Regions from separate parts of the Thermoanaerobacterium thermosulfurigenes genome, predicted to be linked through region 3. Evidence: riboswitches for the same ligand, from Rfam matches in the RefSeq annotation. Region 3 holds a riboswitch; each other region holds the start of a gene.
What was found. A riboswitch is a leader RNA that binds a small molecule or an ion and turns the genes downstream of it on or off. The one in region 3 is predicted to bind S-adenosylmethionine.
Positions count from the first base shown of each region.

Region 1 (13,043 bases), on a different contig from region 3:
TCTCCATCCATATATGCTTTGATCATCATCGCCTACGACACAAAGATTTCTGTACTTTTTAGCCAATAGATTTACAAATTCATACTGTGGCCTGTTTGTATCTTGATACTCATCTATCATTATATACCTGAATTTATCTTGATAATACCTCAATATGTCCTCGTTTTTTTGAAAAAGCTCTATGGTTTTTATTATTATATCATCGAAATCCAGTGCATTGTCTTTTTTAAGCTTCTTCTGGTACAGCTTATAAACGTCAGCGATTTTTTTATTTCTGTAGTCATTGCCAAATTCCAGCAAAAAGTCGTCTGGCGATATCATCCTGTCTTTCGCCTTTGATATGGCACCTAACATTCCTTTTATTGTGTACTGCTTGTCATTTAAATTCAATTCTTTTATGCAGTCAGAAATCAGCGTTTTTTGATCTTGCGTATCGTATATTACAAAATTTCTATCATACCCGATTTTTTCAATATCTCTTCTCAATATGCGAACACATGCCGAATGGAATGTAGAAACCCAAAGATCTCCTACATATCCTAATAGTGACTCAACTCTGTCCTTCATTTCTTTTGCTGCCTTGTTTGTAAAAGTAATAGCGATGATGTTTGCTGGTGACACATTTTTTTCCCTTACAAGATATGCAATTCTATGTGTTAAAACTCTCGTCTTTCCGCTACCTGCACCAGCCAAAATCAGAACAGGTCCTTCTGTAGTGACAACTGCCTCCTTTTGTCTATCATTTAGTCCTTCAAGAATATTCATCTAATTCACTCCAAATAAAATATTTGTACCTAGACTTACGATTATATTGTATATGTAACTTTTTAATTAATCAACCATTTTATTGTTATGCCTATAATAAAATAAAATCTCGGGTCTACCGAGATTTTTCCTTTAATCTATCTAAAATCAAATTGTATCCATTCGCTCCATAATTAAGCGCCCTGTTAACTCTACTTATGGTAGCTGTGCTGGCACCTGTCTTTTCAGCTATTTCAATATACGTCTTCCTATCTCTTAACATTTTAGCCACTTGAAGTCTTTGAGCTAGCGACTTAACCTCGTTTATAGTAGCTATATCTTCAAAAAAACGATAACATTCTTCCATGTCTTTAAGCATTAAAATCGCTTCAAAAAGCTTGTCCACGTTCTCGTCTTTTATTTTAGAATCGTACATCGACAATCCCTCTCTCTTAAAATTTTTTATAAAATGTCCATCTCCATTGTACAAAATTTACACAAATTATTCAATACTTTAAAGCAAAAAAGATAAAAAGCAATCTAAAATGGCAAAATTAAAAGGTGAGGATGACTCACCTTTTAATTCAGTATTTATTTTACTTTCTTTTCAAGAGCATCTAACCTCTTGTAAAGATCTATAAGCCTTCTTATGAGGTTCTTTTCTGCAAGAGCCGTCATAAGCTGGTCTTGAGCGTGTATAACAAGGAAGTTAGGTGTTTCGCTTTGTTCACCTTGTACCAATGCGTTTTGATAATCATGACCTGCGTAAAATTCCTCATCAGCCTTTTCCAGATGCTTCTCGGCAGATTCAAAATCCCCTTTTTCTGCTGCATCTAATGCTTCATAAGCCTCGCCTCTGGCGTTTCCGCCATGTAAGACTAGATTGTAAATGATTTGCTCTAATTCCATCAAAGGGTTCCTCCTTAATATATTTTAATTATTTTTCCTCAAGCTCTCTTTCATTCTTCAAAAGCTGTGCTTCATACATTTTGAAGAATGGATAGTATATAATACCTGCTACAATCAGGTTTACAAGCTGCAAAATTGGTCCTCTCCAGTCAAGACCACTTGATATGAAACCTCCTATAAATACAGGAACTGTAAATGGAAGCTGATACAATGGTCCTGTTACTAAGTGGAAATGGAATGCGATATAGTTTATCGTGACAACCGCTGCAGGTGCAATTATAAATGGTATCATCAATATAGGGTTCAAAACTATTGGAGCACCGAAGATGAGCGGTTCATTTATATTAAATATAGCAGGGATAAGCTCTGCTGTACCTATCGTCTTAAGCTGTTTTGATGCTGAGAACAAGAACATTATGACAAGAGGCCATGTTGTACCAGAACCACCAAGGTGTGTGAACATGTGGAAGAATGGCTCTGTAACAATACCTGTCATAGGTTGATGTGCATTTAATGCCTTTACATTTGCAGCAAGCTGACTCATCCAGAAAGGATATGCTATAGACGATACGACATTCATACCATGGATTCCAAGTGACCACAAAAGCATCATAAGGATTATCTCAGCTAAAGCTGCCCAATAGCTATTTGATGCTGCAACAAGCGGCTTAAATAACTCAATTACCAACTGTGGCAATGTAACTTTGAAGTTAGCCCATACAATCCACTCTACTATCCAGGCCGATACTACCATGACAAACATCGGTACAAGTGCCATAAAGCTTCTTACAACATAAGGTGGAACGGCTTCAGGCATCTTAATTACAAGACCTTGCCTATTGAAAAATCTAACCACAACTGCTGTCAATACGCCTATTATTATAGCTACAAACAAACCTTGTCCACCAAGGTAATTTAAAACATCACCGAAGCTTACTTTTGTAACATCTGATGCTGGGAATGTTGTAACTAAAAATGCTAACATGGAAATAATACCTGTCATTGCTTCATCAAGATCCCAGCGAGTAGCCAAACTGTAAGCTGTACCAAATGCAACCATCAAAGCCATGATGCCAAATGATAAATTGAAAGGAATCATCAACTGACCAGCAATAGGCTTAATAGCATTTGCCCATGCCACAATAGGGCCCCAATTTGCACCTTCTGCAAGTGGTGGATTAGCTATTATCAAAAACAGTGAACCTGTCAATATAACTGGCAATGCGAAACTTGAAAAAGCATCTCTTATAGATTGAAGTATAACATTTTGAGCAATCCTTGCCAGTACAGGCACAAAGATGACTCCATCCATTTCATAAACCAATTGTTAGTAAGTCTTTCGTTCATTTACATTACCTCCTATGCATCTTTTCCATTTTTCTTAGCAAGCTCGATAATCTGATTCAATATCTTTTTTGCATCCATAAGTGCAAAAGCCTGCATATCAACGATGTCGACAGGAATGCCAAACTTTTCAGCTATCGTCTCAACTTCCTTCTTTAAATGCCTTACCTGCGGCTCTAAAAGAGCAACATCGTATTCTTCAGCTTTTTTCTTAAATTCACCTGTGCCTCCTGCATCTACTGTCACATCTAAACCTTGCTTTTTTGCTTCATCAGTCACTTTTTTTGCTAATGCACTTGATGTAGCGCCCCAACTGCATAATATAACACCATGTATAGCCATAGTAAATTACCTCCTTTTTTTATTTTTCTTTTTTATTTCATTTTTTAAATTTTTGTCATACAATTTAAGCATTCTTATCATGTACGCTTGTATAAGCGCAATTCCCGCAATGAAAAATGCACCAAACAAAAGAATCTCTAAGCCATGTGCAAATGTATCATTTATCATAGAATACACAGCAGTTGCAATCCACACCAAAGACAGCATCATATAGAAAATTTTTCGCTGTTTTACCGAAATACTAAACATTTTAATCACCTACAAGATTTCTTTTTATTTCATCGTAATACTTATCCATCAAGGCCTTCTTGACAATTTCCTTCGCCTCATCAATTTTGTCAACCTCATTGAGATTTTTTACCAAGTCTTTACTTTCAATGAACGAAACACTTAAATCGCCAAGTATTTCTATCCACATCTTGTCGCCATCTGGTGCAACCATTAGAAAAGCCGTCTTTATAATTTCATATTCGTTAATCAAATTTTTCATCTTAACATCGCTTCTCAGTTTTCCAAAGACGAGGATTGGCTCCACCAAATCAGATGCTGTACAGTGGTAGATTACAAATCCTTTCCCTGGAAGTATTATCTTTCCAAGGCTTTCTCTTCCCAAAAGCTTATCTTCTATCTGCTTTATCTTCTCATTATTAATTCCATCATTACCAGCAAAATCTTCTAAGAGAGAATCTATGATAGCTTTTGAGTTTTTGCCATACACATCTTTAAGCTTAAGGGAATCGCACAGCTCAATTATCCTTTTGCCATACCACGCAATGTGTTCTAATTCTTTGTATCTGTCGCCTATGACTTTGACTTTTTTCTCTGAAAAGTCCATTATAAAATCTGTATTTAAAGCGTCTTTCAGCTTTTTTACGTCTTCATCTAAAAGCAACGGATTGACTATTACAGTCTCTTTGCCCTTTATGTCCAGCGGAATTGTAGACACTATCAAATCAATATCATCTCTATCTTTAAAGTCTTTAACCCTCAAACTGGAAACCGTATCTACAATGTTTAATTGTGGAAACATCTGGAGCTTAGATAGAAGCATCCTCGATGTCCCTATGCCGCTGGCACACACGACTAAAATATTGTGCCTTTTCGTCATATCGCTTTTTCTTGCTATGGATGCGCCAAAATGCATCGCAATATATCCTATCTCATCATCAGGCACATCAACATTAAGCTTGTCTTTAATCACATTTGCAATAGATATACATTTTTCAAATAAACTGCTGTACCGTTCTTTAATGTCATTTATAAGCGGGTTTCTAATCGCAAGACCCATGCGAAGTCTAAAGATAGTAGGCCTTAGGTGCGTCTTTAAACCGCTTAAAAGCATCATATCATCTTTGAAGTCAGTGCCAAATTCATCTTCTGCAACGCTGATCATTTCCTGCAGTATTTCATTTAGCAGCTCGTCATTTACGTCTTCGGTATTTGCCCTGTACCTTGCTCCTTGTAGATGAATCGTTATATAACCGATTTCATCTTCCGGAATAGAAATGTCGAATTCTTCTTCCAAAAACCTGGCAAGCATTTCTGCAAATTCGAACTCATCCGACTTTTTAAGCTCATAAAGGCTTTCATTACCTATTTTTATCTTTTCGCCTTCTTTTATTCTTTTTAGCGCCAATGCCAGATGCACTGTAAGCCCCATGTACGAGCTTTCTGCTAATTCGTAATTAAGGGATTTCTCCAATTTTTGTATAGCCTTCTCTATCTTTAAAACCGTATCATAGTCTATAAGCCTAAGCAGCCTGTCATTTATGTCTTCACTAAGTTTGTTTATATTATTGTACCCCTTATTTAAAAACTCAATTAGGTCTTTTGTCTCTACATTGTCATACAAAAAATTTATAATAGCCCTTCTTATATTGTTTTCATCGCCTTTTACGTATATGCCAACACCAGGCTTAGTTACAATTGTAACATTTTGCTTGTTTAGCCATTTATCGATCTCTTTAATGTCATAGCTTATTGTTGCCGTAGTCACATTGTATTCTTTAGCGAAGTACTCAAGTTTTACAGGTTCTTTCATCTGCAAAAGCTCAGACAGTATCAGCTTTCGCCTTTTATCAGCATCAATGCTTGGCCTATAACCTATTACATCGAATTTGAATTTTTCGATATCATTATCAGTTCCTTCTAAGACTAATGCTCCATCGTCATTTTTAAGCCTCAAATTGTATTCTTTTATATACTCATTTATCGCATTTATTTCCCTGTAAACAGTCCTTTTGCTTAACTTGTACAAAATGACGATATCGTCCAAACTGGAAACTTCTTTTGAAAGAACCTTTTTGAAGATTTCTAATTGGCGCCTACTTAACTCTTTCATAGATATTTGTCCTTTCATCTATGACAAATTATTAATAAGTTAACTTATCTTTCATCTTAATTATAATCAATTTATTGATTAAATCAACACAAACTTGTGAACACGCTGTCAGATTTATTATGACAAAAATTTAATATTGCCGCATGAAAATTTTGCTTGACTTTTCAACATCCATCCTATATAATCATTTTAACAACTAAAAACGAAATTATTCTCTTATCTAGAGAGGTGGAGGGACTGGCCCGATGAAACCCGGCAACCGGCACGTATGTGCAATGGTGCCAATTCCTGCAGCGATTGCTGAGAGATGAGAGAGGACAAAACCTCTTTCATTGGAGGTTTTTTTTTATTGCTTTTTTAAATTAAATTTGCGAAAAGAAGGTGAAATGATTTGATCGAAATAAAAAACTTAAGCAAAGTTTACAACACAAACGGAAAAGATGTAGTAGCTTTAAAGGACATCAACTTAACTATAAGCGATGGTAAAATTTATGGCATAATGGGTCTAAGCGGTGCCGGGAAATCATCATTGATAAGGTGCATCAACATGTTGGAAAAACCTACATCTGGCAGCATACTGATAAACGGCGTAGAAATGACAAAGTTAAAGCCAAAAGAACTAAGAAATATGAGAAAAAAGATTGGCATGATATTTCAGCATTTCAATCTTTTGATGAACTCTACAGTGTATGAGAACATAGCATTTCCTCTTAAGATCTCGAAAGTCAGCGATTCTGCCATAAAAAAACGCGTTGATGAATTGCTGGATGTGGTAGATTTAAAAGATAAAAAGTACGCATACCCTGCACAGCTATCTGGCGGGCAAAAACAACGGGTAGGAATCGCAAGAGCTTTAGCAAACAATCCAGACATAATTCTATCTGATGAAGCCACATCCGCTTTAGACCCTACAACGACAGAATCCATCTTAAATCTTTTAAAGGACATAAACAAGCAATACGGAATTACAATCGTGGTAATAACGCACGAAATGTCTGTCATAAGAAATCTGTGCGACAAAGTGGCAGTTTTGGAAGACGGCAGAATAATCGAGGAAGGAAATGTAATAGACATCTTTTCAAACCCTTCAACAGAAACATCTAAAAGATTTTTAAAAGATATGATAGCTGAACTTCCACCAGACATATTGCTTGATGACGATAACCCAAACGAGGAAGTCTTAAGATTATCGTTTTTTGGCAGCAGCAGCAACCAACCTGTCATATCTCACATGATAAAAAATTTCGATGTTGAAGTGAATATCATTTCAGGAAATATCGAAAGGGTGCAAAACTCACAAATAGGAAATCTCCTAATAAAAATAAGCGGTGGACAAAATTCTATAAAAGATGCGATAAAATTTTTAGAAAATAATGGTCTTAGAATAGAGGTGCTTAAAAATGGTGTCATCTAATACATTGCAGTATCTGTTAAACTTGTGGCAACTTATGGAGGAGCCTCTTTGGGAATCTTTGTACATGGTATTTTTCTCAACACTTTTCTCAGTAATCATAGGACTGCCTCTCGGCATAATACTCGTCATAACAGATAAAGGACATATAAAGGAAAACCTAAAGTTAAATCAGATATTAGGTACTGTAATTAATGTCATGAGGTCAGTGCCGTTCATAATCCTCATAATCGCAATCTTCCCATTGGCAAGGCTTATTGTTGGCACAACTATAGGGCCTACTGCTGCTATTGTACCATTGTCAGTTGCTGCAGCTCCATTTGTTGCAAGAGTCATAGAATCATCTCTTAAAGAAGTAGACTGGGGTGTCATTGAAGCATCTATATCTGTCGGTGCATCAATACCACAGATAATATTTAAAGTCATGATTCCAGAATCATTGCCATCACTTATATTGGGAATAACTCTTACGGTTATAAATATTTTAGGGTATTCTGCTATGGCAGGTGCTATTGGAGGAGGTGGTTTAGGAGATCTGGCTATAAGATATGGCTACCAAAGGTTTCAGACAGATGTGCTTATAGCTACAATCATAGTCTTAATAATCTTTGTAGAAATTGTACAAAGAATTGGAAATTATCTTGCAAAAAAAGTTGATAAAAGATGAAAGGATGGTATGTGATGAAAAAATCATTTTTATTTCTCACTCTCATATTGACATTTGCATTTATCTTATCAGGATGCACAAAATCAAATAACGTATCTACTACATCTAATGCAAACTCAAACACAGATAGCTCTACTAAAATGACGAAGATAGTCGTTGGTGCAACACCAAACCCCCATGCAGAAATACTTAATGTAGTAAAGCCTATTCTTGCAAAAGAAGGCGTAGACCTTGAAATAAAAGAATTTACCGACTATGTGACGCCAAATACTGCACTTGTCGACAAGCAAATCGACGCAAATTTCTTCCAACACGTTCCATACCTTGAGGACTTTGAGAAGAAAAACAATGTAAAATTGGTGCCATTAGTCAAAGTGCATGTAGAACCGATGGGGGCATATTCAAAAAAGATTAAGTCAAAAGATGAACTAAAAGACGGTGCAACAGTGGCTGTTCCAAACGATGCTACAAATGAAGGAAGAGCGCTGCTTTTACTGCAAAAAGAAGGGTTAATTAAGTTAAAAGATCCAAATGGTCTTACACAAACCCCGAGAGACATAGTGGATAATCCAAAGCATTTAAAGATTGTAGAGCTTGAAGCACCTCAGCTTCCAAGGACACTTCAAGATGTAGATTTGGCCATTATAAACACTAATTTTGCATTAGAGGCAAACTTAAATCCTTTAAAGGATGCAATTTTTATGGAGGACAAAAATTCTCCTTATGCTAATGTGTTAGTCGTAAGGCAGGACAATCAAAATGACCCAGCAATACAAAAATTAGCAAAAGCCTTAAATTCTGATGAAGTCAAGAAATTTATAGAAGACAAATATAAAGGCGCTATAGTTCCTGCCTTTTAACATTAAAAAAACCCGTTTAAAGCGGGTTTTTATTATTTATTCCTTGAAAATATAAGTCTATTTAAATCTTCTAAATATGGAAGCTTTACAAGTTGACATGATGCAATGTATACTAAAAATCCTGATAATACTGTAATAGACATTGTAATCCATTCGTTTGCTACTGCTGTAACCAGATTAAAATAAATAATCGTGTCGTAAATCCCCATTATAAGCGCAGCTATAAGCGGTTTTAAGAACCAATTGTTAAAATCAATTTCTAAGTTAGTAATCTTAACCAATGCTTTAAAATTTAAGAAGAAGACAAAAGCATCAGCGAATATGAAGCCGTAAATATACCCGAAAAGCCTTAAACTTGGTATAGGAACTAATAGATACATGGCAATCACAGAAATTGTAGTCCAGATGACAGAATTTCGCAAAACTAAGTTTTGCATCCCAAGCCCATTCAATATGCTTGTGACTATCGACTCCAGGTAAGCAAAAATGCTTCCTGCAGCTATTACCTTAACTAACAAACCTACTCCTGGACTTTTAGGGTAAAGCAATGAAGCTATTTCATCAGGCAACATCAAAAACAATACGGCTGCTGGTATGCCTATCATAGTAGTATATCCTATGGCTTGATTTATCCTCTGCCTTACTACATCCCATCTTTTTAAAGATGCCGCTTCTGAAACGGCAGGAAGCACTGTCACTGACAAACTCATTGTTATAACTGCAGGCATATATGCAAGTGGATAAGCCATTCCAGATAACTTTCCAAACTCAGATATAGCGTCTTTGTGTGAAAGTCCTGATTTGACAAGCTTTGAAGGTATGATGAGAGATTCAAACAAATCCAAGATATTTACAATCATCCTTGAAATAGTAATAGGAAAAGACGTCTTTATTATTGTATTTGCAATATCTACCTTATTCCAAATCTCCCCTTCATTTGGCATTTCCTCATTTATGTATTTCAATTCACGCCTATAGTAAAATATGTACATGATAAAACTTGTGACTTCTCCTATGGCTATTCCAAATACAGCTATTGCTGCAGCATATTCCAACTTCATTCCTGTAAATACGCTGAATAGATACAGCGTCAAAAAAACTCTCACTATCTGTTCCACTATCTCAGACACCGATGCAGGAACCATGTTAATTAATCCTTGGAAAAAGCCTTTGAATATAGAAGATGATGAAACTACAATTAGTACAGGTGAAAAAATCAATATTGATAGATACGCTCGTGGCTCATGAAGCAAGTTGTTTGATATGTACTTGGCATTAAAGAATATTATAGATGAAATTGCTATGCCCATTATAATTACGATAAAAAATGAAACTTCCATTATGCTGAAAATATTTCTTTTGTTATTTTTGGCTCTTTCCTCAGACACAAACCGAGATGTAACAGCCGTAATTCCTGATGTTATAAATGTTATTGATACAAAGTAGATTGGCAGCGCTATTTGATATATCCCAGTTCCCTCAGAGCCCAGCAGATTAGAAAGGATGATTCTGAAGACAAAGCCAATAGCTCTGTCTACAACATTTGCTATAGTCAAAATAAAAGCACCGCGAACAAAAGATCTATTGCGCATACACGACACCTCACAATAGTTTATTCGCGGCACCTAATATATATTACCTTCTAAAGTTTTTCCAAAACAGCCTTTGCGTACTCCTTCGCGGTAAAAAGAGAATGATCTCTATAGTTACCGCACTGAATCTCATTTGTAGCAGGTACATCTTCTTCTTTTGTCGTTAAAACTCTTTCTAAGACTTTTCTCAATGCATCTTTTATTTCATCAATTGATGTGTCTCCAAACTTTGTAAGGTAAAATCCAGTCCTGCACCCCATAGGAGAAATATCTATTATGTCATCGAAATAATCTCTAAAGTAAGTAGCAAATAAATGCTCTAACGTGTGAATCCCACCTGTAGGTATTGAATCTACATTGGGCTGTGTCAACCTTATATCGTACTTTGTTACGACATCACCGTTAGGTCCAACCAGAGTACCTGATTTTCTCACGTACGGTGCTTTTACCGTTCTATGATCTAATTTAAAGCTTTCAACTTTTATCTCCATAACATCACCTCATCAATTGTTGATACATTATATTTTATCATTTTTCTTTACATTTACCAACATTAAGCCGATGGATTTAAGGCAGAAAATAAAAATATCCGGCATAGCCGGAGGTCATGTTTAAATGGGAGGAGTTTTTCATCTATCTTAACTTGTAACTATAAGCTAATTCACTGAAATCTTCATTTCTAATTGTCGCATCAGCCGTATCTTTGTAGCCAAACTCGCTTCTTAAAAATTCTTCGTACTCAGTGTTATCTTTCTCTATCGCTGCGGGTACAAATATCATTATAAACGCCATCAATGTTATTATAAATAACATTTTCATCACCCACCCTTCAATACATATTATGCATCAATAATCTAATTTTGTCAAGATTTACTTCATATAAATTATTTTTGCAAGATTTCCTGTATTTTTGTAAATATATAAACCTATTCTCAAGATTATACATCAGTATGGCTATATATGGCAAAAAATCATGCATAAATATGTATCAAGAGCATCTTTGTTTTCCAATTTATTTTTATATATTACAAAAAAATTTTAATAAAATGCTAATTTCATAGAGAATCGCTATAATTAAGCATATTTTTAAGCATCCTCTTTTGCTTAACTGCGTCTTTTGAGTCATTTTGTAAATAATTTATGGCAGTCAATACATGTATAGCTATGCCATAAGGAATGCAGTTTTCGTCAACATCAAACATGTTGTTGTGGATAGGCTTATCTATCCCCTTCTCCTTATTTCCACACCCTAATTTATAAAAGCATCCAGGAACTTCCTTCAAGTAGTATGCAAAGTCTTCCACACCAAGCGTCGGCAATACACTTATTACATTGCTATCACCTACGATTGATGCAGCACTTCTTTTCATTATGTCTATCATATTGCTATCGTTTATAAGGCAAGGGTATCCTTCCACGCGATTAAATTCGGCTTTGCCTCCCATCGCTTCCGCGGTATTTTTAGCTATGCTTTCCACCCTTTTTGTTATCTTATCGCGATTTTCTTCATTTAACATCCTTATTATGCCAGACATGCGCACTTTGCTGGCAATTACATTTCTGGCATAGCCGCCTTCAATGCTGCCAATAGTTATGACAAGAGGCTCCAATGGGTTTGATTCTCTGCTTACCACTGTTTGAATCATGTTGATTATATTTGCAGATATTGCTATAGGATCTACAGATTTGTGTGGCTCAGCTCCATGGCTGCTTTTACCTATTACATTTATGTCAAACATATCCGATGATGCGTAAGCTTTTCCATATGTGTAGCCAATTTGTCCAACATTGAGATCTGGATCTACATGTAAGCCTATGATGGCATCTACTTTTGGATCATCAAAAACACCTGCATCAAGCATAGGCTTAGCTCCTCCCGTAGTTTCCTCAGCAGGTTGAAAGATAAATTTCACATTGCCGTCAAGCTTATCTTTCATTTTAGATATAAGCTTAGCTGCTCCAAGAGCAATTGCCGTATGCACATCGTGTCCACAGGCGTGCATTTTGCCAGGTACAGCCGAAGCGTAAGGCAAGTCATTTTCTTCCTGAATTGGAAGTGCATCTATATCAGCTCTAATCGCTATGGTTTTCTGCCCATTGCCATAAATTGTCCCTACAACGCCGGTCTTTGCAATTGTCTTTGTTTCTATACCTAAACTGCCAAGATACTTCTTTATAAGCTCAGAAGTCTTTGTCTCTTCAAAACCCAGCTCTGGCTCTCTATGTATTTTTCTCCTTATATCTACGATTTCCTCTTGAATCTTTATGGCTTCTTTTAAAATCTCATTCATTTTTCTCCCCTCTTTATCATTTTAATATTTCTCTATGTCAACGTAGCTTATGTTCTCAATGTCTTCATTTAGTATTAGTTTCGCAACATCTACAAATTTTTTCGCATCGCCGCTTACAAAATAATGAGTTACACCACCAGTCAAATTAAGCATATCATTTTCTTTCAAATAATTCATCACATCATGCGACAATCTAACAGCCGGATCAACTATAAGCACATCTTCTCTTGCGGCATTTTTGATGGCATTTAAAAGTATCGGATAATGTGTGCACCCTAAAACAAGTGTATCGATTCCTTCATCGTTTAAAGCTTTTAAATACTCTTTTGCCAATCTAAATGACTCGTCACTTTCTGATAGCCCTTTTTCTACCAACGGAACAAATCCCGGACAAGCTTTTTGAAAAACATCTACATCGCCATTTTTAAGCCTTATGCTTTTTTCATAGCTGCCGCTTTCTACCGTCCTCGTCGTGGCGATAACACCAACTTTATTGTTCTTTGTAATGTCTGCAGCGCTTTCAGCTCCAGCTTCCAGCACAC
Region 1 is NZ_JBPODR010000011.1:47,179-60,221, forward strand. Features, by position in the region: gene pcrA (DNA helicase PcrA) at 1-765, opposite strand, end outside; gene HNR52_RS06075 (YerC/YecD family TrpR-related protein) at 881-1,180, opposite strand; gene HNR52_RS06080 (PTS sugar transporter subunit IIA) at 1,336-1,653, opposite strand; partial or broken gene HNR52_RS06085 (PTS sugar transporter subunit IIC) at 1,682-3,000, opposite strand; gene HNR52_RS06090 (PTS sugar transporter subunit IIB) at 3,013-3,339, opposite strand; gene HNR52_RS06095 (hypothetical protein) at 3,346-3,549, opposite strand; gene HNR52_RS06100 (BglG family transcription antiterminator) at 3,590-5,680, opposite strand; SAM riboswitch class I at 5,894-5,994, shown strand; gene HNR52_RS06105 (methionine ABC transporter ATP-binding protein) at 6,072-7,094, shown strand; gene HNR52_RS06110 (methionine ABC transporter permease) at 7,081-7,758, shown strand; gene HNR52_RS06115 (MetQ/NlpA family ABC transporter substrate-binding protein) at 7,773-8,618, shown strand; gene spoVB (stage V sporulation protein B) at 8,651-10,210, opposite strand; gene HNR52_RS06125 (S-ribosylhomocysteine lyase) at 10,261-10,701, opposite strand; gene HNR52_RS06130 (hypothetical protein) at 10,844-11,029, opposite strand; gene HNR52_RS06135 (M20 metallopeptidase family protein) at 11,266-12,501, opposite strand; gene murI (glutamate racemase) at 12,523-13,043, opposite strand, start outside.
Region 1: linked by a shared signal. The riboswitch ahead of HNR52_RS06105 (methionine ABC transporter ATP-binding protein) and the one ahead of metK (methionine adenosyltransferase) in region 3 are both predicted to bind S-adenosylmethionine.

Region 2 (6,608 bases), on a different contig from region 3:
CTGATGATAAAGATATAAGAAAACAGCTTATAATGTTGGCATCAAAGTATTCCGCTATGAGATTTAAATATTTCCAGCTAGTAAGAGATAATCAAACACTGGATATTAAATTAAAAGGGTATGAGGCAGAAAACAATTATTTAAAAGGACTTTCTGGCATAAGGACTGATGAAGAATGAGGTATATATGTCCTAACTGCTTTAAAATAGCTGATATTGGCGATGAAAAATGTCAAAAATGTGGGTATGATTTTAAAAATATTACAAATGATGATTATAGCAAAAAACTTATTACGGCGTTAAATCATCCTGATTATAATGTACAGTATATGGCAGCAAAGATTATTGGAGAACTAAAAATTAAAGAAGCTAAAAATACTTTAATAGAGTATCTCAAGAAGGACAGAAAGGAAAGAGATCCCTACATTGAACAAGCTGTTGTAGCAGCATTAGGGGAAATAGGCGATAAAGATGTATATAATTATATTAAAGAAAATATAGATAATTTTTCAGTTTTATCAAAGAACATCGCCTTAATTGCTTTAGAAAAAATTAAATCAAGATTTAATTAGGAGGATAATAAAATGGATAATAAAGAAAGACAAAATAAGAGTACAGTCAATAATATTAAGACATTAGGATGGGTGGCTTTTTTTGGTGGTTTAAGCCAGGATATGATACAACCTATTTTGCCAACGTTTTACACTCAGATATTAGGTTTAAGTAAAGAAACCGTAGGGTTAATTGAGGGAAGCGTAACAACGATTGTCAGTATTATGAGGATTGTTTCTGGCATAATATCTGACAAACTTGGAAAGAGAAAATCAATCGTCTTTATAGGATATTTATTTTCTGCAATAGGAAGAATTTTTCTATCATTGACTAATGGTGCAGCAATGACGTTTGGATTGCGTTTTACTGATGGCATTGGTAAAGGTTTAAAGGATGCTCCAAGAGATGCACTTGTTGCAAAGTCATCTGAAATGAAAAACATGGGCTATTCATTCGGATTTCAAAGAATGCTTGATACGTTAGGCTCATTTATTGGACCACTTATCACAACAGCGTTAATGGTTTTGCTTGCTAAATACATAGATGAGACGAAATACAGGATAATATTTTTAGTTGCAGGGCTTATTGGCTTTATTACAATATTGCTTATTGGATTATTCGTAGTCGAAAGAAAAGGAGATAATGTCAGTACACCGTTTAAATTTGATTTCACTATATTCAAAGGAAAATTTTTGTTGTTTTTCATAGTTATGCTAATATTTACACTTGGAAATAGCAGTGATGCATTTTTGATATTAAGAGCTCGTAACGTAGGCGTAAGTTCAGCCATGATACCTATTATCATTGCCATGTTTAACCTTTTTTATGCTTTACTGTCTGTGCCCAGCGGAATACTGTCTGACAAGATTGGAAGGGTTAATGTAATCAAAATTGGATGGTTAATTTATGCAGTTACTTATCTTGGATTTGCATTAGCCAGGGTGCCTTGGCATATATGGATTTTATATGCAATTTACGGTATTTATTATTCTACGACTGAAGGTGTAGCAAAGTCTCTTGTTGCGCATCTTGTAGATGAAAATAATAGAGGAACAGCTTTTGGATTGTACAATGCTTCTATTGGTATCCTTGCACTGCCTGCCAGTTTTATTGCTGGGTATCTGTGGGATAAAGTTGCACCTTCCGCTCCATTTTATTTTGGCGCTGGATGCTCAATATTAGCTGTAATTTTTATAACTATATTTAGAATAGAAAAGTAAATAAACTATAAATCAAAGTATGGTTTACACATGAACCATACTTTATTATTTTTGTTTTACAGTGAAAATGATATAATATATTAAGAATACATCGGCAATTATTTAGATTAAATTAAAGAGATGTGATGAGTATGGATAAGAAAACTGTTACCGATATACTTAATGAAATAGGGCTTTTATTAGAATTAAAAGGTGAAAATCCTTTTAAGTCGAGAGCGTATTATAATGCTGCCCGTACAATAGAAGTTCTTGACGACGATATTGAGAAATTAATAAAAGAAGATAGATTAAAAGATGTGAAGGGTATAGGTGATGCGCTTAATAAAAAGCTTACAGAGCTTATTACTACAGGCAGACTTGAATACTATGAAAATCTTAAAGCATCGATACCTGAAGGCTTAATTGAGATGTTGAAAATACCAGGTCTTGGACCTAAAAAGATAAAAACATTGTATGACAAATTGGATATAAAGACGGTTGGTGAATTGGAATATGCCTGTATTGAAAATAGACTTGTTGAATTACCTGGATTTGGTGAAAAAACACAGAAAAAAATCCTTGAAGGTATACAATTTATAAAACAGTTTAGTGGTAAGCATCTATTTATGGATGCATATTTAGAGGCCACATCATTAAAACAATATCTTGTTGATAGTGGATTGACAATAAGATGCGAGATTGCGGGAAGTTTAAGGCGAAGAAAAGAAACGGTGAAAGACATAGATATTCTTGCTACGTGTGACAATCCTGAGAAGCTAATGGACGTATTTACAAAATATGAAGGTATAAGGGATATTGTTGCCAAGGGAGAAACCAAGACTAGCGTAATATTGAAATCTGGCATAAATGTAGACTTAAGGGTTGTTAAAGATGAGGAATTTCCATATGCATTGCACCATTTTACCGGTAGCAAAGAGCACAATACAGCTATGAGGCATAGGGCAAAGCAAATGGGAATAAAAATGAATGAATATGGACTATTTAAAGATGATTTGCTTGTTAAATGCTATGATGAAGACGACATATTTAAAAGTTTAGCTCTTCAATATATTCCACCGGAACTTCGAGAGAATATGGGTGAAATTGAAGCAGCAGAAAAAGGATTACTTCCCATATTAATAGATGAAAAAGACATCAAAGGGGTTTTTCATGTACATACGATATACAGCGATGGTGCAAATACAATTTCTGAAATGGTGAATGCTGCACGAGATTGCGGTTATAAAATTATTGGTATTACAGATCACAGTAAATCTGCATTTTATGCAAATGGACTTAAAGAAGAAGATGTTTTAAGGCAATTGGATGAAATTGATGAATTGAATAACAAGTATAGTGATATAAAAATATTAAAAGGCATAGAATCTGATATATTAAAAGATGGTTCACTTGATTATGACGAAGATATATTGAGAAGACTTGACTTTGTCATCGCATCTGTTCATTCTAACTTTAAAATGACTAAAGACGACATGACAGAGAGAATAATAAAAGCTATAAAAAATAAATACACAAAAATCATTGGACATCTAACAGGGAGACTTCTCCTTGCAAGAGACGGTTATGACATTGACGTGTATAAAATTATAGATAGTGTTGCTGAATACGGGAAAATAATTGAAATAAATGGAAGTCCATACAGGCTTGATTTGGATTGGAGATATATAAAATATGCAAAAGAAAAAGGTGTAAAATTTGCAATTTGCCCAGATGCACATAGGATAGAAGGACTTGATGATATGAAATATGGCATCGGCATTGCACGTAAAGGTTGGCTTGAAGCGAAAGATGTGATAAATACGTATGAATATGACGAATTAAAGAAGGTTTTAAAATAAAATTCCAAGAAAACCTATTGACATTAATGATTTAAAGTGTTAATATAGTTTAAAATACAAATTGAATATGAAACCTCTTATCAAGAGTGGTGGAGGGACTGGCCCGATGAAACCCGGCAACCGGCATATATAATGCGTCTGGTGCCAAATCCTGCAGGGAAACCTGAGAGATGAGAGGAGCGGCGCAAACTTAGCCCTCTTCTACATCGAAGAGGGCTTTTAATATACCAAAATGAAAAGAGGTGCATTATAAGAATCAATTTAATTTGTTTATTTAAATTAAAATTATATAGAGGAGAGATTTAGATGAGTGAAGAAAGAAAATTAAAATTTGACACATTGCAGGTGCATGCGGGGCAAGAACCAGATCCAACTACAGGTGCAGTGGCAGTGCCAATTTATCAAACATCGTCATATATATTTAAAGATACTGAACATGCCGCTTCTTTATTTAGCCTTAAAGAACCAGGTAATATTTATACAAGAATTATGAATCCCACCAATGATGTATTTGAAAAGAGAATAGCAGCCTTAGAAGGTGGTGTTGGTGCTGTTGCGACAGCTTCTGGCTCTGCTGCTATAACATACTCGATTTTAAATATAGCAAGTGCAGGTGATGAAATAGTATCTGCCAGCACATTATACGGAGGAACATACAATCTTTTCGCTTTAACGTTGCCTAAACTTGGCATTAAAACGACATTTGTAGATCCAGATGATCCAGAAAATTTCAGAAAAGCAATAACAGACAAAACAAAGGCATTGTATATAGAGACGATAGGAAATCCCGGGATAAATATACCTGATTTTGAGGTTATAGCAAAAATAGCCCATGAGAATAAAATACCGCTAATTGTAGACAACACATTTGCAACGCCATATCTCTTCCGTCCGTTTGAATACGGGGCAGATATAGTAGTACATTCAGCGACAAAATTTATAGGAGGCCACGGAACATCAATAGGCGGAGTAATAGTAGATTCAGGAAAATTTGATTGGGCAGGAAGCGGAAGATTCCCTGAATTTGTAGAGCCAGATCCCAGCTATCATGGAATCAAATATGTTGAATCATTTGGACCTGCCGCATATATCACAAAACTGAGAGTACAGCTTTTAAGAGATACTGGTGCATCTTTAAGTCCATTCAATGCATTTTTATTTTTACAAGGATTAGAGACTTTGTCATTAAGAGTCCAAAGACATGTGGAAAATGCACAAAAAGTAGCAGAATTCTTAGCAAGCAATCCCAATGTGACGTGGGTAAACTATCCTGGACTTAAAGAAAACAAATACCATGAGCTTGCAAAGAAATACCTGCCGAAGGGTGCAGGAGCGATATTGACATTTGGAATAAAAGGTGGAATAAATGCTGGAATCAAATTCATAAACAGCCTTGAATTATTCTCATTGCTGGCCAATGTTGGTGACGCAAAGTCTTTGGTAATTCATCCAGCAAGCACGACACATTCGCAATTAAGCGAAGAAGAATTATCATTAGCAGGTGTAACCCCTGACCAAATAAGACTTTCAATAGGCATAGAAGACATCGACGACATATTGTATGACCTTGATCAAGCACTTAAAAAAGCAGCAGAATAAATATTATAGAGCTCTCTTCAGAATAGAAGAGAGCTTTTGATATTGCAGTACGGTGAAATATATTGTATAATCTAATTGAGAATGAATTTCAGAATCAAAGAATTGTAAAAATTGAATTTGCTTTTCTTATGGTTTACTGAGGTTAAGAAAAATTTATGCAGAAGGGGTGCTTAAATGCCTTTGAACGAAAACGAACATACACTATCTCATGAATTTGAAGGATCAAAAAAGAATAAATCTACTATTCTATTACTACTTGCAACAATAGGCCCAGGGCTTACTGTTATGTTAGCAGATACTGATGCAGGATCTATTATAACATCGGCACAGTCGGGTGCTAGATGGGGTTATAGCTTGTTGTGGCTGCAATTTTTGCTTATTCCAATTTTATATTTTGTGCAGGAGCTTACAACACGTATTGGAATAACGACTGGTAAAGGGCATGGCGAATTGATCAAGGAAAAGTTTGGTGCAGGTTGGGCATGGTTTTCAGTTTTAACACTTGTGGTTTCTGCTATAGGTGCTTTAGTCACAGAATTTTCTGGTATTGCCAGTGTTGGCTTATTGTTTGGCATACCAAAGTGGATAAGCATATCACTTGCATCAATCTCCTTAATATTAATAACAGGCTTTGGACGTTATACTATTGTTGAACGCATAGCTATATTTATCGGATTATTTGAACTAAGCTTTATACCAGCGGTTATACTAGCACATCCCGATACTTCGTCAATAATAAATGGGATTATCGGACAGAAGCCTTTCTACGATGAATCTTATAGGCTTCTTATAGCAGCCAATGTTGGAGCCGTAATAATGCCTTGGATGATATTTTACCAACAAGGCGCTGTGATAGACAAAAAATTAACAGAAAAATCGATAAGGTTTAGCCGCATTGATACTGCTGTCGGTTCAGTTGTAACTCAGATAATCATGGCGGTTGTACTTGTATTAACGGCTGCCACTATTGGACGGATAAATCCAAATGTTTCACTTACGAATATTCAGCAGATTGCTGATTCACTTATACCATTTGTAGGTCAGGTTGGTGGCAAAATCTTATTTTCAGCAGGTATTATCGGTGCTTCTTTGATAGCAGCTGTTGTTGTTTCATTGGCAACTTCATGGTCGTTAGGTGAAGTTATGGATTTTAAGCGAAGCCTTAATTCATCATGGAAAGAAGCTCCGATATTTTATGGATTATATGCTGCAGGTATTATTGTTTCCGCCATTATCGTCTTATCAGGAGTACCCCTTGTAACATTGACAATTTCAGTTGAAATAATGAATTCATTGCTTTTGCCAATTGTCCTCGGATTTTTGATAGCACTGGGATGGAAGGCATTACCTGAAAAATATAAATTAAAAAATTGGGAAAAAATCGTACTTGCGATAATATA
Region 2 is NZ_JBPODR010000040.1:493-7,100, reverse strand. Features, by position in the region: gene HNR52_RS11295 (hypothetical protein) at 1-179, shown strand, start outside; gene HNR52_RS11290 (HEAT repeat domain-containing protein) at 176-571, shown strand; gene HNR52_RS11285 (MFS transporter) at 584-1,771, shown strand; gene polX (DNA polymerase/3'-5' exonuclease PolX) at 1,903-3,609, shown strand; SAM riboswitch class I at 3,684-3,786, shown strand; gene HNR52_RS11275 (homocysteine synthase) at 3,916-5,208, shown strand; gene HNR52_RS11270 (Nramp family divalent metal transporter) at 5,383-6,608, shown strand, end outside.
Region 2: linked by a shared signal. The riboswitch ahead of HNR52_RS11275 (homocysteine synthase) and the one ahead of metK (methionine adenosyltransferase) in region 3 are both predicted to bind S-adenosylmethionine.

Region 3 (13,043 bases):
TACCTTGCAATGCTAAAGCTTTTGGAAAACAATGTTGACGCTGTTTTTGCAGCATCAGATGAGATGGCTGCCGCTGCAATAAATGCCATATTTGACTCTGGATTTAGCGTGCCTGAAGACATTCATGTTATCGGGTTTGATAACACGTATCTTTCATATATGTTTAGGCCTACTATAACTACTATTCAAAGGCCTGCATACGATATAGGCGCTGTAAGTATGAGACTTATGACAAAATTGCTTGCTAAAGAGCCTATTGATGATATGCACGTGGTTTTGCCTCATCAGCTTATTGTCAGAGAATCAACAGGATATGGTGAAGAAAAAAAATAGCCTTATTGGCTATTTTTTTCATAGACGATTTTCCCACCGACAATCGTCTTTTTTATCTCTATATTTTCGTCAAAGATTACTATATCTGCATCGTATCCTTCTTTTATAAGGCCCTTTCTGTCATCAACACCTATTACTTTTGCACTGTTGTAAGACGCCAGTGCGACAGATTCAGGTAATGATAAATCTGTATTGGATAAAATATTCTTGATAGCCTTGTCTAATGTAAGGGTGCTTCCTGCCAAGACTCCGCTTTTTAGTCTTGCAGCACCGTCTTTGACGTATACGTCTTGACCACCCAACTGATAAAGGCCATCTCTTAAGTTTGCAGCCATCATTGCATCTGTTACAAGATTTACTTTTTCTTTGCCTTTTAGCTTTAGAAGTGTCCTTATGGCTGGGAAGACGGAATGTATTCCGTCAGCGATCACTTCTGCGCTTATGTCAAGATCGAAGACTGCTCCTACTGTTCCTACTTCACGGTGGTGAAACCCCTTCATGGCATTAAAGACGTGGGTGGCGTGTGTTATACCTGCTTTGTATCCTAAAGCCACATCATCATAAGTAGAATCAGTATGTCCAACAGATGCGACGATGTTTTTTTCTTTTAAATAACGTATAAGCTCTAATGCTCCATCAACTTCAGGTGCTATTGTTACAAGTTTCACAATATTCATGTATTCGCCGCAAATTTCAGTGAAATTTTCTACTGTAGGTTTTAAAATGAATTTATCATCTTGCGCTCCCTTTTGTTTTGGGTTTATGAAAGGACCTTCCATGTGTACGCCTAAGATTTCAGCACCTTCAACACGGTCTTTGTTGTAAAACACATTTTTTATAGCATTTTTGATTTTGTTTTTATCTTCCGTCATAGTGGTAGGGAGAAATGACGTGGTGCCGTGCATTGCCACAGACTTCGATATTGCATTTATTGCTTCAAAAGTACCGTCCATTGTATCAAATCCGGAAGAACCATGTATATGTATGTCTACGAAACCTGGTGATACGTAGTTTCCTTCAGCATCTATTATGTTGTCGCCATAAAGACCACATCCGATAGCGCTTATTTTATTTCCTTCAATCAATACATCTTTGCCGTCTACTATATTTCCGTCAATTAATAATCTGCCATTTACAATTAGCGTCTTCATATTATCACCTCAATTAAATTGTAGACTTATTTAAACATAAAATCAATTATATACAATTTTTACATAGAATATGATATACTAAAAATGGAGGTATCGGCTATGGAAAACATTTTAATTATCGATGATGAAGAAATGCTTGTAAAAGGGTTAAAGCTATCACTCATTCAAGAAGGATACTACGTTGATTGTGCCTATGATGGCGAAGAAGGTTTGGAAAAAATTAAAAATGGCAATTATGATTTAGTTATATTAGATTTGATGCTGCCGAAAATCGACGGTCTTACACTTTGCAAAGAGGTAAGGTCATTTTCAAATATACCTATTATAATGCTTACAGCAAAAGGTGAAGATGTGGATAAGATAGTAGGCATTGAGATGGGAGCAGATGATTACCTTGCAAAGCCTTTCAACACGAGGGAATTGATTGCCAGAATCAGAGCTTTATTTAGAAGGACAACGACGCCTTATGTAAAAAAGCACGACGTAATCAAGTTAGGTGATATTACGATAAATGTTCCTGACAAAATAGTCCAGAAGAATGGCAAAGACATCGATCTTACAAATAAGGAGTTTGAATTATTAGTTCTTTTAGCTTCGAATCCGGGTAAGCTTTATTCTAAGGACAAACTGATGGACTTAATATGGGGATTTGACTTTTATGGAGATACGAATACTGTAAATGTCCATATAAGAAAGCTTAGGGAGAAAATAGAAGATGACCCGGCAAATCCAAAGCATATTTTCACAAAGTGGGGCTCTGGCTACTACATGAAATAGGGTGATACGTTGAGTTTAAGGTGGAAGATATTTTCGATTTATTTTATTATTCTAATAGTTTCGTTAGCTTCTACAGGTATTTATCTTTTCAACAATATTTATGAAAGCTACCTTGCAAATGAAAGAGTTACTAATTTGACTCAGGCTAATATGATTGCAAATTTGGTTTCTAAATTTATAGGCGTCTCCTCGTATTTGATTGAGCCTACCATTGTTGACTATGCAAACCAGATTAACTCGCGGATCCTTTTTACTGATGTAAATGGAAAAGTGATAGTTGACTCTGCAGGAAATGGCGGTATTGAAGGCAAAGATATAAATAACTACAGTGATATTAAATCTGCTTTAAAAGGGACAGGCTCTACAAGCATACATTACATCACAGGTTCTGGTTGGACCATGTATTCTGCCGTTCCTGTGACTATAAAAAATGAGATTGTAGGGAGCGTCCTATTATCTACGTCTATTGATGACGTGATGAATTTTTTGTACTCTATTAAAATGCAGATGATATACACATTTACTGCCATAGGTTCAATTGTAAGCATATTAAGCTTAATAGTCGCTGCATTTATAACTAAGCCTTTAAAAAGGCTTACAGACGCTACAAAGATAATATCCGAAGGTAAATTTGACTACAAAGTTGATGTTAAGGGAAATGATGAAATAGGCAGGCTGGCAGATGCATTTAACGATATGGGTACTAAGCTTATGAAGATAGACGAGGAGAGAAAAAGATTTGTTTCTGATGCATCGCATGAACTTAAAACGCCATTGGCGGCAATAAAAGCCCTCGTAGAACCGCTTATATCCAGTGATAATGTCGATATATCTGTGTATAAGGAGTTTTTAAAGGACATAAATTCTGAAGTTGACAGAATGACGAGGCTTGTAAATGAATTGCTGGTTTTAGCAAAGATTGACAAAATACGCTCGATCGAAAATAAAACGGAAAATATTACTGAGATTGCTTACAATGTCATTGAAAACCTTGAAGCCATAGCTGATCAAAAAGGTGTTTCACTGATATTTGAAAACGAGAAAAACATTTTTGCAGATGTTGATGCAGATAGATTTTACAGGATGATATACAATGTTGTTGAAAACGGCATAAAGTACACTCCAAGTGGCGGCTCGGTCAAACTGACTCTTGATTCAGATGATAAAAATGTCTACATCACCATATCTGATACAGGAATAGGAATAAGTCAGGAAACGCTACCTAAGGTGTTTGAAAGGTTTTCCAGAGGCGATACGGCAAGATCTCAAAAGACTGGAGGTTTTGGATTGGGTTTGGCCATAGTAAAGGAGATTGTAGATTTGCATAAAGGACACATAGACGTTAAAAGCACCGTCGGCGAAGGCACCGTTTTCTACATAACGATTCCGGTTAAGAACATTTAAACAAAAATTTATTAAATTTTAAGGTTCTGTTAATACAGGTGTAATAAAAATGTTGTATCATATTTTTAGGAGGGGATAACAATGAAGAAGGCGTTTTTAGTCTTGATATTGATCGCTGCAATTTCTTTGTCAGGTTGTTTTACAAATACGAAAACTAAGACGGAAAAAAATGCCCCTATAAGCCCGAAATCTACTGTTCAAGCTGTTAAAGAAGTTTCGCTGTATTTTTTAAATAGCAAGATGTTAGGATTGAATATGGAAGTAAGAAGCGTATCCGAAAATGCGGACTTACTGAAACAGGTGATAAATGAATTGATGAAAGGCCCTTCAGATCAATATTCAAAACCTATAATTCCTGACAACACAAAGCTTCTATCGGTTCAGTTGAAAGATACTACAGCATATGTCAACTTTTCTAAAGATTATACATCTTCAACAAGCATCGATGGGACTACAGCTAAGTACATGGTCGCTGCACTCGTAAATACACTTACTGGACTTCCAAACATAAACAGTGTCCAGATTTTAGTGGAAGGTAACAAGATAGATTCACTTTATGGTTATAAAATAGGCCTTGATCCATTGAATAGGATTGTGCTTACAGGAGAAGTGTACATCGATAAGGACAGGATTAAAAAACTTCAGGAGAGTACGTCATTTGGAAAAGATTCATGGAGATTGGATCCGATGAAAGTAATACAAGAGGAAGGCGGCATTGTTGGATTTTCGCCTGATGACGATTTTTCATTGGAATCTAAAAAGGGTGGAATTGCACTCATAAATGCTATCCATGACAATAAGTCTTATCTTGTGACACTTGTCCAACCAGAAGGCGATAAGGAAGGCAATATATGGGTTATAAGTGATGTTAAGCCGAAATTTACGAAGATACCTGAAGCAGACCCTACAAAAGGAGAAACATTCATATATGGCATCGTACAAGCCATCAATTACGATACGAGAGTCGTTACGATAGAGCGGGAATACCAAGATACAAGTGATATAAATAATGTAGCAGGTCCAGATATTAAGGTGTTGCCAAATGCCATAATACACCGCCAGTCAAAGATCGGCTACGACAGTCAAGGTGGTTACCAGTATTCAGAGACAGACATGGATTTTACAGATATAAAAGTAGGTGATGAGCTTGGCATGATTTTGACGAAAAACAAAGAAGCGCGGGCTGTGATTGATTCTGACAAAAACACAATTACATCCTACAGTAGCCAGGAGGCAAACATAATCGTGTTGTCGCCTATGAGAAACAACAGCGTTACAAGCCCTATAAAAGTGGTAGGAAAGGCCAGGGTTTTTGAAGCTGTTGTTAATATAAGGCTGTTGGATTCAAATGGCAATATATTGACGCAGACATCTGTGCAGGCAAGTGCTGGTGCACCATCGTGGGGAGATTTTCAAGCAGACATACAGTACAATCCATTATCAACACCACAAGATGGCACACTGCAGGTATTTTCATTAAGCCCAAAAGATGGCTCTGTGCAAGATCTTGTGTCAATACCATTGTACCTAAAGTAAAAAAGATTAGCTCTGACTTACGTCAGAGTTATTTTTTATGGTTGCTTTCAAATAAAAAGCTCTATGTATGCTCATGGCTATGACTTCTGCCATCTCAAATACAAATCCAAGCCTTGTATTATGTACAGGTATTATGTCAAAGGCGTCAATCACGCCTATTATAGATATGTCGCCGACGGCAGGCAATACTTTTCCTACTCCTTTGCCTGGATATATCGGCGATTTTTTTATGGATATTTTACCTATGTTGTCTTTATCTCCAAGGCAAGCATCAACAGCAATGATGTTGCTGTATGGATGCTTTTTCTTAATGTGTGCGATGTTTTCTTCAAGGTTCATTGCATGTATCGGATTTTTTAATGTTCCATATACGCTTATGCCGCTGGTCATTTTTGATATCATGTCTCCTACAATAGGCCCTAACGAATCTCCGATGCATTTATCGGTTCCTATGCAAAGTATCACAGAATCAAAGTTTATCTGCTCTGCTAAATACGCTGACATGAGATTGATGGCGTTTTTGTCGTCATATCTAACCCGCAATTCATCCATAAAATCTTCCTCCAAAATTTGTATTAAATGCTGTTAAGGATGAAATAATAAAAGTATTCGAAGGGAGTGTTTTTGGTGAAAAAATCAATCTGTAGCATTGGGTTCGTCATCGCTATTACGGTTGTCAGTATTATATTTATGCTTGATATTTTTATAAAAGAACAGCCACCTCCAAACGAAGTCTTAAAACCGGTAAATAAAAGTACATACTATTCATCTACGGGTAAAATCAATCAAAATGAGTTGCAGGTTCCTGTTTTCAATACCACTCCAAATTTGAAAGAAGATGAAGATAAATCAGCAGTAGATAATGAAAAAAGCGAGAAGAAAAATTCTGATAGAAAGAACAGTGAGGAAAATGACACAAGAAAATTTGATGAGAAATCGCTGGAGAAATTGATTCAAGAGAGGAACAGAAATTTTACAAATATAAACGGCAACAACAATTCAAAAGAAAGCAGTGAAAATTTAAACTTGAATAGAATAGTTGTAACGCCTGAAAAAATATTAAGCGTTCAAAGAGAGATGGATTTTACAACAAAATCTAAGGCTATAAGCATATTGATGAAATTAGGTCCCTCAGGCATAGGAGAGATCATGAAAATGTCTCAAGATGGTGTGACACAAAAAGAAAGTTATGAGATGATGGATATACTTAAAAAGCACCTGTCAGAAAGTGATATAGATTTTTTAAAGAGTGTGGTAGAAAAGTATTTTGACGAGAAAAATACATCAAAGTAAAAGATGCGCATAAAGCGCATCTTTTACTTTGTAAACAAATTCTTATCTTGATAGTAAATGTCTTTTCCATTTACCATTATTGAAATGTATCTTGCATTATTGTATATGTCTATATTGCCACCGTCATAATTTGTTCCGTAATTAGATATATATCTTATGCTATCATTTAAGGTTGTATAGAAAGGTGTGTCGCCATTGTATATTATCCATACGTTTTTACCTGTATCTTCTTTGAATTTTTGCAGTGTATCCTCAAACAGTTGAGATTCTCTTGTATCTTTAAATCCATCGGAGCCCCATACAGGTTTTGGCAAAACTACAAATAGATTATCTCCTTTTACGTTGTTTAATGTGTTTAGAAACCAACTCCACTGGTCTTTATTGGATGATAGCAAACCTCCATTAGTATCATCCAACATGATAAATGTCGAATTTCTAAAGTCATATACTCCGTAAGAATTACCTGCTTTTATATACGGAATCGTAAGTGATTTTAAGACTTTGTCATTTACATCCCCTGTGAAAACTACTAAAGGATAGCCTTTATTGGCTATGCTGGCAGCTTTTAAAGAAATTTGAAGCTTCAAAAGCGTATTGTAATCTGTGTCCCCAAATACCATGAATTTAAACGAATCGTTAGTGTTGCTGACGCTTACTTCTCTATTTTTGCTGTCAATAGATTCAAAGTCCAATGGCTTTGGAAGTTGTGATACGTCAAAATCTGATCCTTGTCCCACTTTTACCATTAAATTGCCCACTTTTCCATTTATATTTGCCGACAAAGCACCAGATAGATCGATATTTGATGCTTTGAAGACTCCATTTGAAATAGTGCCCACATTGTTGTAAACCGTCCAGCTTATGTCTCGGTCTTCTATAGGTGCTCTATAGCCGTTTATGTCTTTCCCTATCACAGATATTGATGCAGTCCCGCCTTTATCGACATTGACCGAATAAGGTGTAAATCTTATGTCTGCTATAGCATCTAAAGCCTTTATTTTCAATGTACCAGTCACATTGCCTACTCTTGCTATTATTACGCCGTCACCTGCACTTTGAGGCATAAATTCATTTCCATCAAATCTTCCTGCTATGCCGCTTATAGAAAATGATACAGAGTTTTGATCGATTTTTACTGGTTGATAATTTGCATCATATCCCTTTACGATGATTGCTCTGTGGGTGCCTACAAAGACATTTGGGCTATCTGCTTCAACTTTTATGGCGTATAGATTTCCTGTTGGTGCTGTGTTGAATACTCCAACGCCGTTGGCTACATTTCTTTCGAAGCCAGGAACTTCATTTTGGACCTTTGCTTGACTATCTCCTAAAGGTCTTATGGCCATTTGAGTTGAGCCGCCACCGTCTAAGTTCATAGCATCATAAGCGCCTAAGCTTAACATAAGCTGCGCTAATTCACTTTCTGTCATCCCTCTCGTGTTGGCGTTGTCAACTGTTGCTATTATTACATGCTTCTTATCTTCAGTATAGCCTATAGCTGTCCTTGCGTATATGCCATCTACATTGTCGGTAAATTGCGACGGTATTGAACCGTTTTGTACCAAAATGGTTCCTCCGCTTACAGCCATCTTAAAGTTGTCAAATGGAGGGTCTGTAGAGATATTTTTGATGATTTTATCTCCTTGTTTTAGATTTAATAAAATCTTTGCTACGTCGCCTGTTGCATCTATAGAATAACCTCCATCGGGAATCGCTGCGGGACCTTGGCTTTGCCTTACCTCTAAGACACTGTCGTTTTTGTCAACCAATACTTCAACAAGGTCTTTATAGCTATCGCTTAGACCCGGTGTCTCATCATTCCAGTCTTTCGTAAATATGACGCAAGATGTACCACTGCCTATGGAACCTACGTTGTTTAAAGCACTTACGGGAACTTGATTGCCATCTGGAAGTGTTATGCTAAGAGAAGTGCTTTTCCAATATCCTATTGATGGCACGTTGTTTTTGTCAATGGCAAATGTGGCGTAATTCCCTTGATAGTATGGGACAGTTAAAAGATTTCCGTCTTTAACCGATGCTCCTACGATAAACCCTTGCTTCGTGTCAAAAAAATCGCCATTTACTGCGGCTATAGCACCGTTGCCATTTGCCATGTCTTCTACATCCATTCTGTCTTTAAAACCTGATGGATTAAAGATAGTGGATATTGATGTGTTACTGTCGCTTAAGTCCACATCCAAAACATTGATATTGATAAAACCATCTGTCGTAAAATATGTAATATTCTTTTCTGTAACACCTTTACTTAATATTTGCTGGCTTTCATTTGAAGTTATTACGGTGTAAGCATCTGCAACAATACCATTCATAAAAATCGATGAAAAAATAATTATTAAATATATACACATGCTTATAACTTTTCGGTACTTCAAGAAAATCCCTCCTATGTATTTAGCAATTGCTCTTTAAAACTTATCTTCGGCAATTTAGCGCTGTTGATAAATTTTCCATAGCATATAACCATATTGTACCTTTTGTATATTACAGCCGTGTTACAATTTCATAAAATAAAAATAAAAACTGATATTATTATTGCCTAAATTGCGTATAATGATTATAAAAGATAAATGGAGTATAAGCGAAAGATATCGAAAAAATACCAAATTAACTTATGGAAACCGGCTAAAATGAGGAATAATAAATCTTGTGAAATTGATAGATTTCAACTATAATCAAATATGTCGCGAGACGCCGGGGTGTAGCGCAGTTGGTAGCGCACGTGCTTTGGGAGCATGGGGTCGGGGGTTCGAGTCCCTCCACCCCGACCATGATTGGTCGTATAGCTCAGCTGGGAGAGCACCTGCCTTACAAGCAGGGGGTCATAGGTTCGAGCCCTATTGCGACCACCATTTCTATTTGTGAAGATTTTTCTCACATTAAAATAAAATAATCATGGAGGGATACCCAAGTGGCTAAAGGGGGCAGACTGTAAATCTGTTGGCTGGTGCCTTCGATGGTTCGAATCCATCTCCCTCCACCATGAATACAAGGCTAAAGGGCCTTTTTTTTATTTTGCCTTTCAATATTTCCTCATAGTAACGATTTTCAAAGACATCGATAAAATATTTTCCAAATCCTATTGACATAAAAAATAATTGATGTATAATAATACTTGTGAAGGGAAAATAGTTATTAATAGAAATAAAATATTAATAGCTTATCCGATGTGATGATTGACTAAGAATAGATGAGAGGTGGGTACATATGTCGTTGGTAGGTAAGAAAGCTCCTGAATTTAAGTTAGAAAGCACAAAAGGTCAAATATCCTTAAGCGATTATAAAGGTAAATGGGTAGTACTTTTCTTTTATCCACTTGACTTTTCGTCAGTATGTTCAACAGAAATACCTGAGTTTAACAGGATGAAACCTGAATTTGACAAGCTCAATGCTGAGTTATTAGGTATTAACACAGATAGCGTTTACTCGCACAAGGCATGGATAGATAGTCTTGGTGGTGTTGATTTTCCGCTTTTATCTGATTACAACAAAGAAGTCACAAAGCAGTATGGAATACTTATTGAAGATGCTGGTATAGCATTGAGAGCTGCATTCATCATTAATCCTGAGGGAAATGTTGATTACGAAGTTGTACATGAGCCAGTAATCGGCAGAAATGTCGATGAAATATTGAGAGTGCTTAATGCACTTCAAACAGGTCATGCTTGCCCTGTAGGTTGGAAACCAGGGGACAAAGTATTAGATTAAAAAAGGAGGAGATTTTGAAATGAGAGAAATGACGACAAAAAATCTAAGCGATGCATACGCAGGTGAAAGCCAGGCTCACATGAGGTATCAAATTTTTGCTGATGTGGCTGAAAAGGAGGGTAAGCCAAACATAGCAAAGCTTTTTAGAGCTATATCTTACGCCGAATTAGTTCATGCTACAAATCACTACAAGACATTAGGCGAAGTGAAAGACACAGTAGCAAATCTTGACAAGGCAATAGCAGGTGAGACATTTGAAGTAGAAGAAATGTATCCAGCATATAAAGCTGTAGCAGATCTGCAGGAGGAGAAATCTGCAGATAAAAGCTTCAACTATGCTCTTGAAGCTGAGAAGTTACATGCTAAGATGTATACAGATGCAAAAGCAGCGGCACTTAAAAATGAAGACATAGCTATATCTAAAGTGTATATTTGCCCAGTTTGCGGGTATACGGCAATTGATACGGCTCCAGAAAAATGTCCAGTATGTGGAGCTCCAAGAGATAAGTTTGTTGTATTCTAAAAGGCATAAAACCCCTTCATTATCATATATTAACTTTAAAGTGCTTGATTGTCATCAAGCACTTTTTTAATTTTTAATTGACTTATTTGTTGTACTGTGATATTATATTTTAAGTTAAATAAGTGAAACTCTTATCAAGAGAGGTGGAGGGAGGAGCCCTATGAAGCCCGGCAACCTGTTTTACGACAAGGTGCTAATTCTCGCAGAAGTTCGCTTCTGAAAGATGAGGGTGGATGTGCCTCTTCTTTTGGAGAGGTTTTATTTTGTTTTAGGTCTTTTATGTGATTTAAAAAGGAGGATACGAATGAAAAAGTATTTTACTTCAGAATCAGTTACTGAAGGACATCCAGATAAAATTTGCGATCAGATATCTGATGCTATTGTAGATGAGATCCTAAAAAATGATCCTTATGCGAGGATAGCTTGTGAGACTGCTGTCACGACAGGTATGGTATTGGTAATGGGCGAAATATCCACAAAGTGCTACGTTGACATACCCAAAATTGCAAGAAAGGTTATAGAAGAGATAGGGTATACGCGGGCAAAATACGGTTTTGATGCTGACACATGCTCTGTGCTTACATCAATAGATGAACAGTCTCCAGATATAGCATTGGGAGTTGATAAGGCTCTGGAAGTTAAAAAAGGCATCTCCCACGATGAGCTGGAAGAACAAGGCGCTGGAGACCAAGGTATGATGTTTGGATACGCATGTACAGAGACGCCTGAACTTATGCCTCTTCCAATATCATTAGCCCATAGACTTGCTCGCAGATTAGCAGAGGTAAGGAAAAATGGCACTTTAGATTATCTAAGACCTGATGGCAAGACACAGGTGACGATTGAGTACGTTGATGACGTACCAAAAAGAGTTGATTCAATCGTCGTATCTACACAACACTCGCCAGACGTTGATCATGATAAGATTGAAAATGATGTAAAAGAGTATGTAATAAAACCTATCGTTCCACCAGAGCTTATTGATGAAGATACGAAGATATATGTAAATCCGACAGGAAGATTCGTAGTTGGTGGACCGCAAGGGGACAGTGGCCTTACAGGAAGGAAGATAATAGTCGACACTTATGGTGGATATGCAAGACATGGCGGTGGTGCTTTTTCTGGCAAAGACCCGTCGAAAGTTGACAGATCTGCTGCGTACGCTGCACGGTATGTAGCGAAAAACATTGTAGCTGCTGGACTTGCTGAAAAGTGTGAAGTTCAATTGGCATATGCTATAGGCGTAGCTACACCATTAGAAGTCAATGTAGATACTTTTGGCACTGGAAAGATATCTGATGAAGAGATATCTGAAATAGTCAAAAAGGTATTTGATTTAAGACCTGCTGCTATCATAAAAGATCTTGATTTAAGAAGGCCTATTTATAGACAAGTTGCAGCGTATGGACATTTTGGCCGAACAGATCTTGACCTTACATGGGAGAGAACTGACAGAGCTGAAATATTGAAAAAACTTGCTTTTAATAAATAATAATTTTAAAGCCCGGAGGAAACTCCGGGCTTTGCGGCGTTTATGTATATTTATATTTATAGCCGCAGTTTTTATAAAAATTGTACGCTCCGCTACTTTTATTATAGCATAAATTAGATGGCTATTCCATTGCTTTCTCTATTTTTTCCAAAAACTTTTGCATTTGTTTTAATCACGTTTTCTAATGCTGAAACAAGCATCTGATTGTATTTTGCATCGCACTCTCTCAAATCACGTATTGCTTCAATAGTGTTTTTAGCTTTTCTATACTGTCTATCGTTTGTCATTGCGTCGAAAGAATCACACACTGCTACAATCTGTGCACCAAATGGAATGATTTTTAAACCATAAGGATAACCTGTCCCATCAAGCCTTTCATGATGATATAGCACAGTAGACGTCAAGTATACAAGTGGGGTCAAGGCTTCAAGTATATCGGCGCCGTATATGGGATGCAATTTCATGACGTCGTATTCTAATTCTGTAAGTTTGTCTGGTTTTGCAAGAATATTAATTGGAATCATCACTTTGCCTATATCATGCAGTAATGCACCCTTATATATTGCTATTTTTTCCTTCATGTTAAGTCGCATCATGTTCGCTACATTGTATGACAATTTTGCGACTCTTATGCTATGTTTGTACGTCTCGTAATGGTAATTCTTTAATGACATCAAAAGATGCGACATCAGTTTTTCTTCATCATAATTCATCTCATTTTTCCCCTTTTTTCGACAATTAATATTATATTATAATTCTTTGGAGTAGTCAATAATTTCATGCATTGTAATAAAATTCAAAAAAAAAA
Region 3 is NZ_JBPODR010000018.1:17,032-30,074, forward strand. Features, by position in the region: gene HNR52_RS08155 (LacI family DNA-binding transcriptional regulator) at 1-333, shown strand, start outside; gene nagA (N-acetylglucosamine-6-phosphate deacetylase) at 336-1,484, opposite strand; gene HNR52_RS08165 (response regulator transcription factor) at 1,584-2,261, shown strand; gene HNR52_RS08170 (sensor histidine kinase) at 2,271-3,665, shown strand; gene HNR52_RS08175 (Gmad2 immunoglobulin-like domain-containing protein) at 3,747-5,201, shown strand; gene yyaC (spore protease YyaC) at 5,208-5,753, opposite strand; gene HNR52_RS08185 (hypothetical protein) at 5,829-6,494, shown strand; gene HNR52_RS08190 (phosphodiester glycosidase family protein) at 6,518-8,887, opposite strand; tRNA gene HNR52_RS08195 (tRNA-Pro) at 9,208-9,283, shown strand; tRNA gene HNR52_RS08200 (tRNA-Val) at 9,289-9,364, shown strand; tRNA gene HNR52_RS08205 (tRNA-Tyr) at 9,410-9,495, shown strand; gene HNR52_RS08210 (peroxiredoxin) at 9,720-10,220, shown strand; gene HNR52_RS08215 (rubrerythrin family protein) at 10,240-10,743, shown strand; SAM riboswitch class I at 10,872-10,973, shown strand; gene metK (methionine adenosyltransferase) at 11,048-12,235, shown strand; gene HNR52_RS08225 (HD-GYP domain-containing protein) at 12,349-12,948, opposite strand.